3 regions of the Gracilibacillus pellucidus genome follow, and region 1 is predicted to be linked to each of the others. Evidence: riboswitches for the same ligand, from Rfam matches in the RefSeq annotation. Region 1 holds a riboswitch; each other region holds the start of a gene.

Region 1 (5,470 bases):
CAGTAATAACAGAGTTTAATGCTTCTTTGTTTGCACCTGCGATTAATAAATCATTATCTAACCAGCTTTGTACAGTATCCCAACCACCATCTGTTTGATTTGTTAAGCCGTATAGAAAGTCGACAGCTGAACCGGAAGAAGTTGGGTCAGGCATCGCAACACGACCTTGCCATTCTTCGTCACTGAACTCATCCCAATCAGCGTCAATAGAATCTACTTCGTTTGTATTGTAGGCAACGCCAAGAGCGGCTGCACTATACCCGTAATAATAGTTGTCTGCATCACTCCACTCAGGGTTGATACTGTCACCATTTTCCGACTCATAGGCTTGTAATTTATCTTCTGATTTTAGTCCTTCCATAGATGAGACAGAAGCAAGTACGACAACGTCTGCTACAGGGTTATTTGCTTCCGCTTCTAATCTGGATAAAATTTTACCTGTTGTACTTTGGAACATTTCTACCTTGATACCTGTTTCTTCTTCAAATGCTTCTTGAATATTTTCCGCTAGTCCACCAGGTCCTGCTGAATAAACCGTGAGCGTATTCTCGTCTGTTGAAGAACTGTTTTCAGCACCTGAAGCTTCGTCATTGTCAGCTCCACAAGCACCTAATAGTAATGCTGATGTGAAAATTCCTGCCATTGCCGTCATTTTTAATTTTTTCATTTGTTACGCCTCCTGTTTTTGTAATGAATGAATCGTATTTTCTTCGATATAAAGTTTTATCTTTTCCCCTTGGATATGTGGTTGGTGGTCATAGAACTTCCACAGATGACCATTAGTTTCGACAAAGATAAGATAGCGATCCCCTTCATACATGCATTTTTTTACGATTCCTGATCTCGCCCGTGTATTTGCTTGTGGGTATGGATGAACATGTTCAGGTCGAATCATTTTGTCTTGTTCTTCTAGCCAATTCGTTTTGCCGATAAAATTAGCAACAAAAGTGTTGGTAGGGGAGTGATAGATTTCCTCAGGTGAACCTGTTTGGACTACCTCTCCACTATTCATGACAATCATGTTATCAGACATTGCCATTGCTTCCGTCTGGTCATGCGTCACAAAAATAGCTTTGGAACCAATCGATTGAACGATTGTCAAAATTTCCTCACGCATTTGTTCGCGAAGGATCGCATCAAGTGCACTAAGCGCTTCATCAAACAAAATCAGCTTTGGATTAACAGCGATTGCTCGCGCTAAGGCAACACGTTGCTGCTGTCCACCAGATAATTCCCCTGGTTTCATTTTGGCCTTTTGTTCCAGCTTTACTTTCTTTAATGCATCATGAACGATTGCTGTTCGTTCTGCTTTTGCTACTTTCCCTCTGAGACCAAAAGCAACATTGTCGAAAACAGTCATGTGTGGCCAAAGCCCAAAATCCTGAAATACCATGGCGATTTCTCGTTTGTTCGGCTTTACATTCACCTTTTTTGACAGAGAAAAAATCGGTGTGTCATCAAAATGAATTTCTCCAGCTGTTGGCTCTGTTAGTCCTGCTAACATTTTTAGTAAAGTTGTTTTCCCACAGCCTGATTGACCGAGAATCGTGACAAATTGATCTTCTATTGTCAGATCAATCGGCTTTACTGCTTGGATATTTCCGTATTTTTTCTCGACCCCTTTTAAATGAATTTTCATGATATCCTCTCCTTACTCATAAGTGTAGGGGAGAAATGTTTAGTAAATATTAACTAACTGTTAACATTAAATTAAAATAAATCTGATAAAATCATCATATTGTTAGAAAAAATCTAAAATACTTCAGGGTGATAAAGTGAATATCCAAAAATTAAATGTATTTATTTCGCTAGTAGAAACGAGAAAAATGACCGATACCGCTAAATCATTAGGTTTATCAACACCAACTGTTTCCTTTCATATTAAATCGTTAGAGGAAGACTACGGAATTAAGCTTTTTCGTACTAATGCAGGCGGCTACCGGCTAACAGATGCAGGGGAAATGCTCTATCATTATGCCAAACAATTAAGTCAGACAAATCAAGCATTAGAAAAAAGTGTCGCAGATTATAAAAATGGGGAAAAAGGAGCATTAAAACTTGGCGCAAGTGGTGTTCCAGCACAATTGTTCATGCCAGAATTAATTCACCAATTAGCAGAAAACTATCCAAAAGTGAAGGTTTCTTTAGATGTAAAAACAGCTCCAGATATAGAAAGAAGGCTGTTGTTACAAGAACTAGATTGTGGCTTCATTATGGAAACAGGAAATAAAGAGCAAGACCTCATCTATGAACCTATTACAAGTGACACGATTGTACTAGCCTTTAGTAAGGAACATTCATTTAACGGAAAAACGATTTTAGAAGAAAATGATTTATACAATCAAACATTATTAGTGCACCGTTTATCCAGTTCAACAGGCCGTTTTTCTCAAGTCTGGCTACAAGAAAAAAAGCTAAGAATGGAAATGATTCAACTTGATTCTGTTTCCACCATTATTAAGATGTTATCATACGGCAAGGCTGTCGCACTTATTTCTAAACGATTAATCGAAAAAGAAACACATTTATCCTATATAGAATTTCACAACCAAGATTTAGAAAGACAAATTCATTTTGTCTACCACCGTAATTTATGGATGAGCGGGCCATTTCAATATTTTAAAAAATTAGTGACAAACTTAGGGGGAGAGCTAGAGGTTTAAATAAACAGAAATATGAACACAAAGGAAAGAAAAAGCATTCAATTTTGTAAATAAATCATTGTATAGACAGTAAGCAATTCTGTTATAAATAAAGAAGCAATAAGCTGACGTTAGTAATCAGTAGAAGTCTATAACTTCCACACTGAAGAATCCCTATTCCCATTTCGTCAGCAACTAAATGCATGAATAATCCCCCTAAAAAAACAGCATGATTACGCTTACTATTATTTTTTTCTGAAAATTATATTGACAATCGGTTAATTGTTCATTAGAATAAGTTTCACTGACTCACAATTTCATACAAACATCGAATTTCTTATCAAGAGAGGTAGAGGGACTGGCCCTATGAAGCCTCGGCAACGTGTTTTATTCGTTAATGAATAAAAAGAACGTGCTAATTCCAGCAAGTGAGTGATCACTTGAAAGATAAGAAGGGCAGGTATACGAAATAGATATGTAATCTTCTCTTCTTATTTTGAAGGGGAGATTCTTTTATTGGCTAAGAACGAACGATACAGATTTTTTTCGAAATATTCGGATAATAAGAAAAGAGGGATTACATGATAGATTTTCAAGATGTAACGAAGACGTACACAACAAATGATAAACAAATAACAGCTGTTGATCATGTCAATTTATCGATTGAACAAGGAGAGATTTTCGGTGTGATCGGTTTTAGTGGAGCAGGAAAAAGTACACTAATTCGATGTGTAAATTTACTAGAAAGACCAGATCAAGGCAAGATAATCGTAAATGGCACAGACATGTTAAAGTTGTCTAAACCAGAATTGATTAATGTTCGCAGAAAGATTGGGATGATTTTTCAGCATTTCAATCTACTAGAATCAAAAACGGTCTTTCATAATGTTGGTTTTCCATTGCTATTAGCTGGCGTTTCTAAGCAAAAAGTGAAACGAAAAGTGGATCAGTTACTTGAGTTTGTTGGCTTAAAGGATAAAGCAGAACATTATCCGGAACAACTCTCGGGCGGGCAAAAGCAACGAGTAGGTATTGCAAGAGCATTAGCAACAGATCCAGAAATATTATTGTGTGATGAAGCAACATCAGCACTTGACCCACAAACAACTAGCTCTATTTTAGACTTGCTTAGAAAAGTCAGAGAAGAATATAACATTACGATTTTAATGATTACACATGAAATGCCAGTCATTAAAGAGATTTGCGATAGAGTCGCAGTAATGGAACAAGGAAAGGTGATTGAAGAGGGATCGATTTTTGATGTCTTTTCCAATCCACAACAGCAAACGACAAGAAACTTTGTAAAAACAGTTATGAATGATCAATTACCACAATCTGTTATTGATAAAGTGCATGGAGCACATGAGGGTAGCAAGATTGTTCGTTTAACTTTTGTAGATGATTCAACAGATATTCCGCTTATCTCCGATGTGGCGAAAAAATTCGAGGTAGACACGAATATATTATTTGGTCAAATTATCGAGTTACAGAAGAAGCCATTTGGTAGCTTAATAGTGGAATTGATTGGTACATCAACAGAAATAGATAAGGCTATTCAGTTTATTGAGAGTCAAGCAAGTGTAGAGGAGGTAGAAACAGATGGGGATTGATTTAGCAACTTTTTGGCCACGAATTGTGGACGCAACCATCGAAACACTACAGATGGTGGCATTTTCACTAATTTTTTCATTAATTATCGGGATTCCACTTGGTATCGTACTAGTTGTTACGAGACCGGGAAATTTATTAGGGAATAAAGCATTCTTTGCCGTGTTAAATGGTGTGATTAATTTCTTGCGCTCCATCCCTTTTATCATTTTGTTAGTCGCGATTATCCCATTTACGAGATTAGTAGTTGGTACAACAATTGGGACGGCTGCAGCGATTGTTCCATTAGTAGTGTATGCAGCTCCATATATTGCAAGGCTAGTGGAAAGTAGCTTACTAGAAGTATCACCAGGTGTTATTGAAGCAGCCGAAGCAATGGGAGCAAAACCTTGGCAAATTATTTTCCGTGTCCTTGTGCCAGAAGCGTTTAGCTCGTTAATTCTTAACATTACGATTGCGACTGTCGGAATAATAGGTGCATCAGCGATGGCTGGATTTGTTGGAGGTGGTGGTCTAGGTGACTTAGCAATCGCCTATGGATACCAACGATTTGAAACAGAGATTATGATTATTACCGTTTTACTTTTAGTAGTAATTGTACAGTTCGTGCAATCATTAGGAAACAAATTATCGAAAACATCAAGAAGAAGATAGGGGAGATAAACATGAAAAGAAAAGTATTTGGAATAGTTGTGAGTTTATTAGCAATTGTAGCAGTATTAGCTGGATGTGGAAGTAATGATGAGGAAACAACAGTCAAAGTCGGATTAAATGGATCTGGTATCCCGATTTGGGAATTTATTAAAGAGAAGGCAGCTGACGAAGGGATTAACATAGAGCTTACCGAGTTTTCTGATTATGTACGTCCGAATGATGCTTTAGCGGATGGAGATATTGATTTAAATGCTTTTCAAACAGTAAGTTACTTTGATTCTTTCATTGAAGAACGAGATTATGATTTAGTACCGATCGCGACAACGATGATTGCTCCAATGGGCTTTTATTCAGAGAAAATTGATGATGTAGGTGATGTACCTGGCAATGCACAAATTGCTGTACCACAAGAGGCAACAAACTTAGGGAGAGCACTGTTATTAGCAGAGCAAGCTGGCTTAATTACATTGGAGGATGGTTTTGATGGAAATGGTGATCTTTCTGCGATCGTCGAAAATCCAAAAAATATTGAATTTGTCCCAATGGTTGCTGCCCAAACAGCACGT
Region 2 (5,470 bases), on a different contig from region 1:
TCAATGTTTCAGGATTAGCGACTCGTTGGATCGTTTCTAAAAGTTGATATTTATCCTCTAAATCAGCTCGCCAGACATTGCGCCCGTTAATAATACCAACGCCTAAAGCTTTATCAGTTGGAAATCCGAATTTGTTGATGACATCTATATGTTCTCCGTGCACAAAATCTAGTCCAATTCCTTTAACAGGGAGTTTTATAATTCGGTGATAATGCTGTACTGTTTCGAAATAAGTTTGCAAAATGATCTGAACACCAGAAACATGGTCATCAATCATTTGGTAAACTCGTTCTACTAGTTTTATTTCTGTTTCTGATAGGTTAGTTCCTAAAATAGGTTCGTCTATTTGAACCCATTCTGCACCTGCAGCAGACAACTCATGAAGTATTTGCTCATATAAGGGTAGTAATTTGTTAACCCAATTTTCTAATTCATTTTCATGATAACCTTTAGCAAGCTTAACAAATGTGATAGGACCAACGATTACAGGTTTTCCATCGATATTTAATTCCTCTTTTGCTTCTTCATAGTAAGATAATGCTCTGTTTTCCAGTAAAGATGGTTCCGTACCTTGTAATTCGGGCACGATGTAGTGGTAATTAGTATTGAACCATTTTGTCATTTCAGCTGCTACTGCGTTTTTCTCTCCGCGAGCAATAGCAAAATAGCAAGACAGGTCAGTGGGATCGTGATGGGTAAAACGTTCTGGAATGATATTGAAAGAAATAGCTGTATCTAATAGATGATCGTATAAAGAAAAATCTCCGACAGGAATTAGATCTATACCTAACTCCTTTTGTTTTTTTAGGTTATGGAGACGTAAGCTCTTCATTTGTTCTTGAAGACAGGTAGCATTTATATCTCCACGCCAAAATGCCTCAATTGCTCTTTTCCATTGTCGCTTTTCGCCAATTCGAGGGTAACCTAGATTGCTACTAAGAATCGTTGTCATTATGAAAAACTCCTTTAATTATTTATTTTCATTGCTTGTGAAGCTTGTTTATTTGCATAATTCGTTAGCTCCACTGTTATGGGATAATGCAAGAACGGTGTGACAATGTAAATACCATTAAAATATTGTAGAGCTGTATCAATTAATTCTTTTGCGATTTCTTTCCCTTCCTGGATACTTTGTGTTTTATTCTGGGATTGCTTCATTCTAGATCGAACTTCATCAGGTAACTTCATACCCGGTACTTCATGGTGTAAAAATTCTGCATTTCGATAAGAGGTTAGTGGCATGATGCCAACGAAAATAGGTTGATCAATATGTTGAGTAAGTTGATGTAACTGAATAATTTGTTCATGATTGAAAATTGGTTGAGTCAAAAAGTAATCAGCACCGTGGTTAATTTTCTGCTCCATTCTTTTTACTGCCTTTTCAAGGTTCGCAACATTAGGATTGAACGCAGCGGCTACTTGAAAATGTGTTTTCGTTTTTAGTGAGTTACCGGCAAAGGATAATCCTTGATTACACTGCTGTTTAATGAGTCTTGTTAATTCGATAGATGTCACGTCAAAAACAGATGAAGCACCTGGGAAACCACCAATTCGTGTTGGATCGCCAGTGATCGCTAGAATTTCATGAAAGCCTAATGTATGGAGACCGAGTAAATGAGATTGAAGCCCGATTAAATTTCGATCCCGACATGTTAAATGAATAAGTGGTGTCACTTTACATCCTGCTTGCTTCATTTTTACAGCCATGGCAAAGTTACTAATACGTGGTGAAGCCAGAGAATTATCTGCTAATGTAATCGCGTCTGCTCCGGCATCTTCTAGTGCAAGTGCACCTTCGAGAAATGTGTCTGTATCTAGATGTTTTGGCGCATCTAACTCTACGATTACGGTGTGCTGTTTGCGAGCCTTTTCCGCTAATGGTATTGGCAAGGGAAGTTGTTGTTTGTTAGCAGTCTGCGTAAAATTAATTTTTTTCACCTTTTTTTGCTTAATCGGTGTTAATCCACTTATGCCATCTTTAACAGCGCTAATATGTTCTGGCGTTGTACCACAGCATCCACCAATTAAACGCACGCCTTGGTTACGGAACTCTTTTGCGCATTTTACAAAGTAGTCACTGTATTGGCTATAAACTAATTTCCCATTTTGGTAGGAAGGGAGACTTGCATTCGGATATGCAGCTAAATATGCTTTCTCAAGAAGTGGAACAGATTCTAATGCTTTAAGCATATAGTGAGGACCAAGATGGCAATTGACACCTACAACATCTGCACCTATGTCTTCTAATGTTTTCAAGGCTGTTGAAAGCTGTAATCCATTTTCCATCACACCTGGTTCATGCATCGACACATTGGTGATAATCGGCAATTTTGTTTCTTGTCTAGCAATCTCTAACACTTGCTTGATTTCTTCAAAGTCATAGTATGTTTCCAATAATAAGCCATCTATCCCTTCTAATAATAAAGAGAATAACTGCTCCTTAAAGCTACGGATGATGTCTTTCTTTGAAGCGATTAATTTTTGAACTCCTCTGATTCCTCCAATTGTTCCTAAAACAAATCCTTTGTCTTTGGCAGCAGTTTTAGCGAGTTGTATAGCTTTTGTATTTATCTCATGTACCTGCTCCTCTAAACCAAAACGCGACAATTTAATATAGTTTGCTCCATATGTGTTGGTTTGTATAACTTCAGCTCCAGCATCAAGATATGTTTGATGAACGTGGAGAATTTGGTCTGGATGCGTAAGGTTGTAAGATTCAAAGCAGCGATTGACACCGTGAGAGTATAGTAGGGTTCCTATTGCTCCATCAGCGACAACTAGTCTTTGTTGCAATGCATTGCGTAAATCAGACATTTTTTCACCTCTTTTCTATGTAGAATAAATGTTTATAACATAAAAAATCTCCGTCTATTGAAAGACGGAGATTAATTAACGTAAACTCTCATCTTTCAAGCAGCTATTGCTTGCTGGAATTAGCACCTTGTCATATTAGACGGTTGCTGAGGCTTCGTAGGGCCAGTCCCTCCACCTCTCTGGATAAGAAAAATTATTTAACTGATAGTATTTGTTAGAATGTTACATGAAAATAAAAAACATTGCAAGTTATTTTTGTGAATTTTCCGACAACTTGATTCTTTATCGAGATATGGTATGATAAACCTAGTTGAAAATCATTATCAGTAAGAGGGAGTCATGTTCATGAGTATCCAACAACTTATCACCGAACGTCGCTCGATATCGGTATATCGGGATAAAGAAGTACCAGCAAGTCTAATAGAAGAGCTATTAGAAACAGCAGTATGGGTACCTAATCATAAAATGACAGAGCCGTGGCGATTTGTTTTTGTGCAAGGAGAAGCAAAGGAAAAACTAGCCGAAATTAATCGAAAAGTTGCTATTTCTAAAGCGAATACAGAAGTAGAAGAAGAATTACAAGTGATTAGTGACAATGCTTATAACAAAATAATGAGTGTGCCATTCATCTTTTTTGTCATTAACACCCTACATCCACAAGAAAAATTAAGAGAAGAGGATTATGCTTCATCTAGCTGTTTAGTCCAAAACTTTAGCTTACTTGGTTGGGAAAAAGGGCTAAGTGTTTTCTGGAAAACAGGAAAGTTAGCATTCTGTGAAGAGACCGCTGCATTAATCGGTTTACAAGAAAATGAGCGGGTAGTTGGCCAAATTCAAGTAGGGTATCCTGCTAAAAATCAAACGCCTATTCCAAGAACAGCAGCAAAAAATAGAATTACAGTAATAAATTAAGTGTTGAAAAGAGGCTGCCTCAACCAATTTTGGTTGATCGCAGCCTCTTTTCAAGTTGCCAGAAAGCTAAGCATTCTATACATACTATTTTTCTGTAAAAAAAGACCGATGAAAGATATCATCGGACAAAAGAAAAAGGGGCTATCATTTTGTGAGAAAGCAATCTTTGCAGCATTGCTCAATTTGGAACAATTTAAATATATCAAATGAATGAAAAGAAGGTGTTAAAGCTAAGTTAAGAAATTGTAAAGATTTACCCAAATAGAAGTAGAAAACGCTATAATAGAAATAGATGTTTCTAGGAGGGTTTAGAATGGAAAAAGTGTCGATATGTGTAACAAGTGATGTTCACGGTTATATTATGCCTACTACTTATCGTGATCATCAAGAGGTGAATATTGGATTAGCCAAAGCTGCCTCTATTATTCAACATATAAGAGAGAAAAACCATACGATCTTAATCGACAATGGTGATTTTATTCAAGGAAGTCCTGCTACATATTATTTTGCCAAAAAACAAGGGGATCAAGCGAGTCCTGTTATTAAAGTAGCTAATCAATTAAAATATGATCTTGCAGTACTTGGGAATCATGAATTTAACTATGGATCAGACTATTTACAAAAAGCAGTGGACGCTGCTGAGTATCCTTTTTTGTCAGCTAATATAATAGATGAGAGAACGACTGAGCCATACTTCGGTAAACCCTACGTAATAAAAGAAATAGCTGGTATTAGAATGGCGATATTAGGATTAACGACACATTACATTCCTAATTGGGAAGAGCCAAAGCATATTGAACAATTACGTTTTGAGGATGCTTGTGAATCAGCTAAAAAGTGGGTTGCGAAAATACGTGAAACGGAAGCACCAGATGTGATGGTAGTATGCTATCATGGGGGATTAGAGCGTGACCCGCAAACTGGTGAACCAACTGAAGATTTAACAGGTGAAAATCAAGGCTATCAAATTTGCCAAGAAGTAGACGGAATAGACATTTTAATTACGGGTCACCAACACCGCTTTTTATCAGAAGAAATTAATGGTGTGACAGTCGTTCAACCAGGTAATAATGGGCAAGCAGTCGCAGAAGTAACGTTGTCTATTGGAGAAAAAGTAGAATCTATTACCTCTACTTTACACTATGTGGACGATGAGACGAAGGCAGATGAGCAAGTAATAGACTCCCTAAAAGAAGAGGAAAAAGCAGTGCAAGAATTTTTAGACCAAGTAATGACGAATGTCAAAGGTGATATGACGATATCAGATGGAATGGATGTTAGATTAAATGGTCATCCATTTATTAATTATATCAATCAATTACAATTAGATGTTTCAGGTGCTGACCTGTCTGGGACAGCGTTATTTAATGATACATCTCCAGGATTCGGCGAACAAATTACGATGAGAGATATTGTTTCAAACTATATTTACCCGAATACGTTAAAAGTTTTAAACATTACTGGTCATGATGTAAAAGCCGCATTAGAAAGGTCGGCTAGCTATTTTGCGTTAGAAGGTGATGAAATAGGTGTTAATCCATCTTTCTTACAACCGAAGCCCCAACCATATAACTATGATATGTGGCAAGGTGTTTATTACGAAATCAATGTATCAAAACCAATTGGCGAAAGAGTAGTAGTACTAGAATATGAGGGACAACCTCTGGATTTAGACCAAGAATTCCGAGTAGTAATGAATAACTATCGCGCAAGTGGTGGTGGTAACTACCATATGTTTAAAGAT
Region 3 (5,470 bases), on a different contig from region 1:
TGCGACGATAATTAGTCGAAAGTGGACGTTTACCATATTTTTCACCAAGCTTATTTACTGGATAGGACTTACCTCCTAACGTATAGTTATCAACTATTCGGCCACTTACAGGACTGTGGATACGGTGGTAATGCTGTGGAGATAAATAAATAACCATATAGCTACCACCATTATAACGGCTTGCTTTTGTTTTACTACCTAATAGTTCGTCTATGGAAAGCTGCTTACCCTTTACAGAAAAGGCGATTCCATCCTGAATCGTACCGTAATCATTAAGGACTCCATCAACTGGACTGACAGCACTTGCCTCATGTGAATCAATCGGGCGCAAATCCTGCTTCAACTTACGTGTAAACAAAGCTTGCACAGATGGATAAGAGGATAAAGGATCACGCATTTCTTCCTGATCTATTTTATATATAGAAGCGAAAGCTGGAACTAAAAATTTACTATATTTTGATTCTGTAAAAGTAGCTAACTTACGAGAAACAAATCGATTACCGGTTAACTCAACCAATGATTTTAACAAGAATTTTAACATATATACCGAAACTCCTTAACATGCGAGAAAATAATGAACTATTGTAAACTATAGTACAATGCAGCCTTTTTGTAAAAAGGGAGAGAACAATTATGAATATAAGAAAGCATATTCCAAACAGTATTACACTTGGTAACATGTACTGTGGTTTTTTATCCATGGGTTTTACTGTTCATCATTATTATCGAAGTGCTGCGGCATTGATTCTTATCGGAATGCTCTTAGATGCCTTAGACGGCAGAGTCGCACGGCGATTAAATGTAAAAAGTGAAATAGGAAAACAATTAGATTCGCTTGCAGATATCGTTACATTCGGTATTGCACCGACGATACTTTTTGCGTATACAAACGCAATCGAGGGAGGCATGCTTGATTTTGTCTTAACAGGTCTATTTATCTTATGTGGTGGTTACCGCTTAGCACGATTTAATGTGGATACGTCTGAAGATCTGTCACACTTTTCCGGGGTACCGATTACAGCAGCTGGTGGATTACTAGCATTCTCCACTCTATTTCATGCACATATATCTGCTATCGGGAATATTGTGATTATCTGTATACTAAGCTACTTGATGGTTAGCACGTGGAAAATTCCTAGCTTTAAAACAAGTATCATTTCCAAGCAATAAAACGATTGCCGTTATCCTTACCGGAATCGTTCTATTAATCTTTGATAAGATCTCTAGATTCGCATTATTATTAACAATCGTCTATTTAATCTATATTTCTTATCGCTTAAAAGTTATTCGAGATCGGCGATAATTATAAAGGACTTGGCATGATGCCAAGTCCTTTATTTATCACATGTTTACCAAACATTCTCTGCGATTTCAACTAAATGACGAATTTTGTTCCACTGTTCTTCTTCTGTTAGCTTGTTTCCTTCCTCTGTACTTGCAAAACCACATTGCGGACTCAATGCTAAGTTTGCTAATGGAATTGATTGACTAGCTTCTTTGATTCGGGCCTTGATTTTTTCCGGATCCTCCAGATCGGGGAACTTAGACGTAAGTAATCCCAATACAACCGTTTGGTTATCACGAGTAAAGCCTTCTAGAGGTGTAAAATCACCAGAACGATCATCATCATACTCTAAAAATAGGCCATCAACCTTTAACTTCGCGAAAATTGCGTCTGATATATGGTTATATCCACCACTTGTTATGTAAGTAGAACGGAAGTTACCTCGACAAATGTGCATGGTTATCAGCATATCACTAGGTTTCTTCGCAATCGCCTCATTTAAGCACTGCACTCTTTTTTCAATAATATCGTCAACGCTCATTTGATTTTTCTCCACAACTGCTTCAATGCGCTCATCTGATACAAAATCGATCCAAGATGTATCATCTAATTGTAAATAACGGCAGCCTGCATCATAAAATGCTTGAATTGCTTTTTGGTATGCTGCGACTGTATCCTGGAAGAACTGCTCGTCATCACCGTTATAGTATTCGTCTCCTTGAATTCTAGTAAATAACATATTCGGACTTGGAATAGAGAATTTAGCCACTTGACTACCGTCACCATATTTTTCAACCGCTTCTTTTAAAAAGGTAAAGTGGTCTACCATCTCATGTCCAGAAAAATCAATTTTATCAACCACTTTAATGGCCTGATTTTTCGTCTTTGCTCCCTTAAAATTGCTAATATATTCTGTCTCAAACAGCTCAACGCCGTGTAACCCAGCAAGGAAATCTAAATGCCACCAGGAACGTCTAAACTCCCCGTCTGTAATAGACTTCAAGCCTACTTCTATCTCTTTTTGTACTAATTTCTCAATTTCTTCATCTTCCACTTGTTTCAGGCTAACTTTATCTAGTTTACCTTCTGCATATGCTTTTCTCGCTTCTTTAATCGCTTCTGTTCTTAGTAGACTCCCTACATGATCTGCCTTAAATACTGTCTTTACCATCGTAATCCTCCTCTATAATAAAAAATCCCCTTCTTACAGATAAGAAGAGGATTTGATATATCTAACGATTCTCTCTTCTTATCTGTAAGCAAATTGCTGCTGGAATTGGCACAGTACTTCTAGTAAGTCCGCTGCCGAGGTTTCCTAGGGCCAGTCCCTCCACCTCTCTTGATAAGAATATACAATTATTACATAAGGATATAATTATTTGGCAATTCTGTCAACTCATGATGTAAATTATGAAGGCACTACTACTTCTTCCTTTTGTACTTTTTTTACTTTATTATTCTTTAAAGTAAATATAGATAACATAACAAACAGTACGACAATCCCACCTAAAATATAAAATGTTGTTTGATAATTAGTCAGATCATAAATCCAGCCGACCAGTGCAGAGAAAATGATAACACCAATCTCACTTGAAACCTTAAATCCTATCAAATATACCGTGGCAGATAATCTTGCATCAAAGTTAACTGATATATACTTAAATACAGCAATTAATAGAATTGGTAATTCTACAGCATGTAACATTTTCATAAATGAAATGCCAAACCCTCCTGTAACAACTGCAGAGCCCACGATACGAAAAGCCATAATAGAACCAGCAAAAACTAAAGATTGTTTAATACCGATTTTATTGACTATGAAAGGCGCTAAGAATAAAAACAAAGCCTCTACAAATACTTGGACCGAATTTAAAATCCCATAAACAGTATTACCCTGAGCTTGATCAGTGAATAGGCTTACAAAATAAACAGGAAATAGCTGTTGATCATACACTGTGTAAATGCAAACTGTACCAAATAAATAAATGATAAGATACCAAAATATCTTACTAGAGAATAAATAACGTATATCCTTCATCGAAACATTGGATACACTTTTTTCTTCTGTCTTAGAAACTTCCACTTTAAAAAACATATTCAGTAGTAAAAACATAACCCCTGTGAAAGATGCAATCCAAAAATTAATATGGGGATTGATGCTCATTAATGCACCTGCACCAATCGCGGCTACAGCATAGCCCAATGACCCCCACATTCTAGCCTTTCCAAACTCAAAATTATATTTACGACTTATCTTTTCCGTATATGACTCTAGAAAACCTGCTCCCGCAACAAAGCCTGCCCCTAAATAAATGGCACCTAGTATAGCACCTAAGTAAAAATTACTTAATAATAATGGTTCATAAACATAAATAACAAATGGAGCAATCAATACTAGAATAAGACTTTGAAACCAGACTAGGTTTTTCTTAGTGCCCAACTTATCTTGTAAATATCCATAAATGATCATGAAAAACAAAGAAAAGAAAGAATTAAAGGAATATATGGTTCCTACTTGTGCCCCTGTTAAACCTAAACTGTTATTTAACCAGATAGAATAAAAGGACCACCATATAGACCATGTGATAAAGAACAAAAACAAGTAACCAGATGAAAACCAATACTTAGTATTCTTTAAAAAATCCATTGTGATTAGCTCCTCTCACTTATTCAATGTAGTCACTTCCAAATAGATTGATATTCTTCCAAGCTCAAGCCGTTAAAAGGTACTTCCTCTTTTTCTGTGTATAATTGCATTTTTTCTATGCTTCCTCTTGGATAAAATAGATTAGTAGAAACACTTAATCCATCATTCACAAAAATCTCAACAGATGATTGATCAAGAATACTAAAAATATTCTTCACCTTCTGCCCTTTCAAAGACCCTGTGATTTCCTTAGAAAAGTCCTTAGAAAAATCAAGAATTCCAGCAGTGCGAGAAAAGAAATATACATCCTTTTCTTGATCAAAGTGAAAAGTAAATATTTCTTCCTGATCACTAATTAATCGGAATCCCCATTGGCCACTATTGGGAATCTCTTTAGTCTCTACATTAATTGTGACAGGAAGCTTTATTTCATATTCCAAATAAGCGGATGGTTGTACAGTAAATGGTTCCTCCTGCAACTGTTTCTGTTGATTCTCAGGTATGACAGGGGTTTGCTTTAATAGGTAATCTCCTTTCACCTGCTGAACAGTAAGTGTCCTAACCAGACTCATAGAACTTCTCCAAGGAGATACAGGTACTTCCCCGGCATATTCCCAGTTATTCATCCAACCTATCCAATATGTCTTTGCCGTATTATCCCACGTTATCGCTGCATAAAAATCTTTTCCTTCATCCGCCCATTTTACAGGATCTTCTGCTTGTTCATTAGGACGAAAGAATATGCCATCAAATGAACCAGTAAAATATTGAACAGCTGAACCACCATTCGGTCCACCTTCATTCATGCTTACAATGAGAACCCATATACTATCGTCCGTTCCTTCAATTGGTAAACAAACTAAGTCAGGGCATTCCCAAACACCTTCATGTGATGGATATTCCTTACCAAACGAAGATAAGTACTCCCAATCAATGAGATTAGGAGAACCATAAATTTGAATATGATCGCCACAAGCCAAAACCATCATCCATTTTTCCGTTTCCTTATGCCAAAACACCTTTGGATCACGAAAATCTTTAATAGTTGTATTTTCAATTACCGGATTACCAATATATTTTTTCCATGTTCGTCCTTTGTCTGAGCTGTAAGCAATACTTTGTTGCTGACTTTGACCATCGTGGGTAAATATAGCAACTAAACCACCACTTCCTTCTTCAAACAAACCACTCGTGTTATCTTTATCTACCACGGCTGAACCAGAAAAAATTGTTCCTAACTCATCTGGTGCCAATGCTATATCTAACTCTTCCCAGTGAAAAAGGTCACTGCTTACCGCATGCCCCCAATGCATATGATCATGATCATTACCATAAGGGTTTCTTTGATAAAATAAATGATACTCTCCTTCAAAATAAACAAGACCATTTGGATCATTAATCCAATTTTCTTTAGGAGTAAAATGAATCTGTGGTCGATGTGGTTCTTGATAATACATACTAATCTCCCCTTCTAATATGATGTTTTTTGATAGCGTTATCATTTTTCCTTGGTTACAAATTATCACTTTCTGTTTCGT

Evidence for each region. A riboswitch is a leader RNA that binds a small molecule or an ion and turns the genes downstream of it on or off. The one in region 1 is predicted to bind S-adenosylmethionine.
Region 2: another riboswitch for S-adenosylmethionine. It lies ahead of SH601_RS03900 (bifunctional homocysteine S-methyltransferase/methylenetetrahydrofolate reductase); the one in region 1 lies ahead of SH601_RS06200 (methionine ABC transporter ATP-binding protein).
Region 3: another riboswitch for S-adenosylmethionine. It lies ahead of SH601_RS04765 (5-methyltetrahydropteroyltriglutamate--homocysteine S-methyltransferase); the one in region 1 lies ahead of SH601_RS06200 (methionine ABC transporter ATP-binding protein).

The regions. Positions count from the first base shown of each region.
Region 1 covers NZ_JAWZSR010000003.1:102,444-107,913, forward strand. The annotation lists gene SH601_RS06185 (ABC transporter substrate-binding protein) at 1-667, opposite strand, end outside; gene SH601_RS06190 (ABC transporter ATP-binding protein) at 671-1,639, opposite strand; gene SH601_RS06195 (LysR family transcriptional regulator) at 1,776-2,663, shown strand; SAM riboswitch class I at 2,977-3,096, shown strand; gene SH601_RS06200 (methionine ABC transporter ATP-binding protein) at 3,224-4,252, shown strand; gene SH601_RS06205 (methionine ABC transporter permease) at 4,242-4,904, shown strand; gene SH601_RS06210 (MetQ/NlpA family ABC transporter substrate-binding protein) at 4,916-5,470, shown strand, end outside.
Region 2 covers NZ_JAWZSR010000002.1:95,740-101,209, reverse strand. The annotation lists gene metE (5-methyltetrahydropteroyltriglutamate--homocysteine S-methyltransferase) at 1-952, opposite strand, end outside; gene SH601_RS03900 (bifunctional homocysteine S-methyltransferase/methylenetetrahydrofolate reductase) at 967-2,814, opposite strand; SAM riboswitch class I at 2,900-3,004, opposite strand; gene SH601_RS03895 (nitroreductase family protein) at 3,160-3,726, shown strand; gene SH601_RS03890 (bifunctional metallophosphatase/5'-nucleotidase) at 4,040-5,470, shown strand, end outside.
Region 3 covers NZ_JAWZSR010000002.1:294,863-300,332, forward strand. The annotation lists gene SH601_RS04755 (phosphatidylserine decarboxylase) at 1-541, opposite strand, end outside; gene pssA (CDP-diacylglycerol--serine O-phosphatidyltransferase) at 634-1,170, shown strand; gene SH601_RS04765 (5-methyltetrahydropteroyltriglutamate--homocysteine S-methyltransferase) at 1,350-2,456, opposite strand; SAM riboswitch class I at 2,532-2,634, opposite strand; gene SH601_RS04770 (oligosaccharide MFS transporter) at 2,694-3,932, opposite strand; gene SH601_RS04775 (glycoside hydrolase family 32 protein) at 3,965-5,389, opposite strand.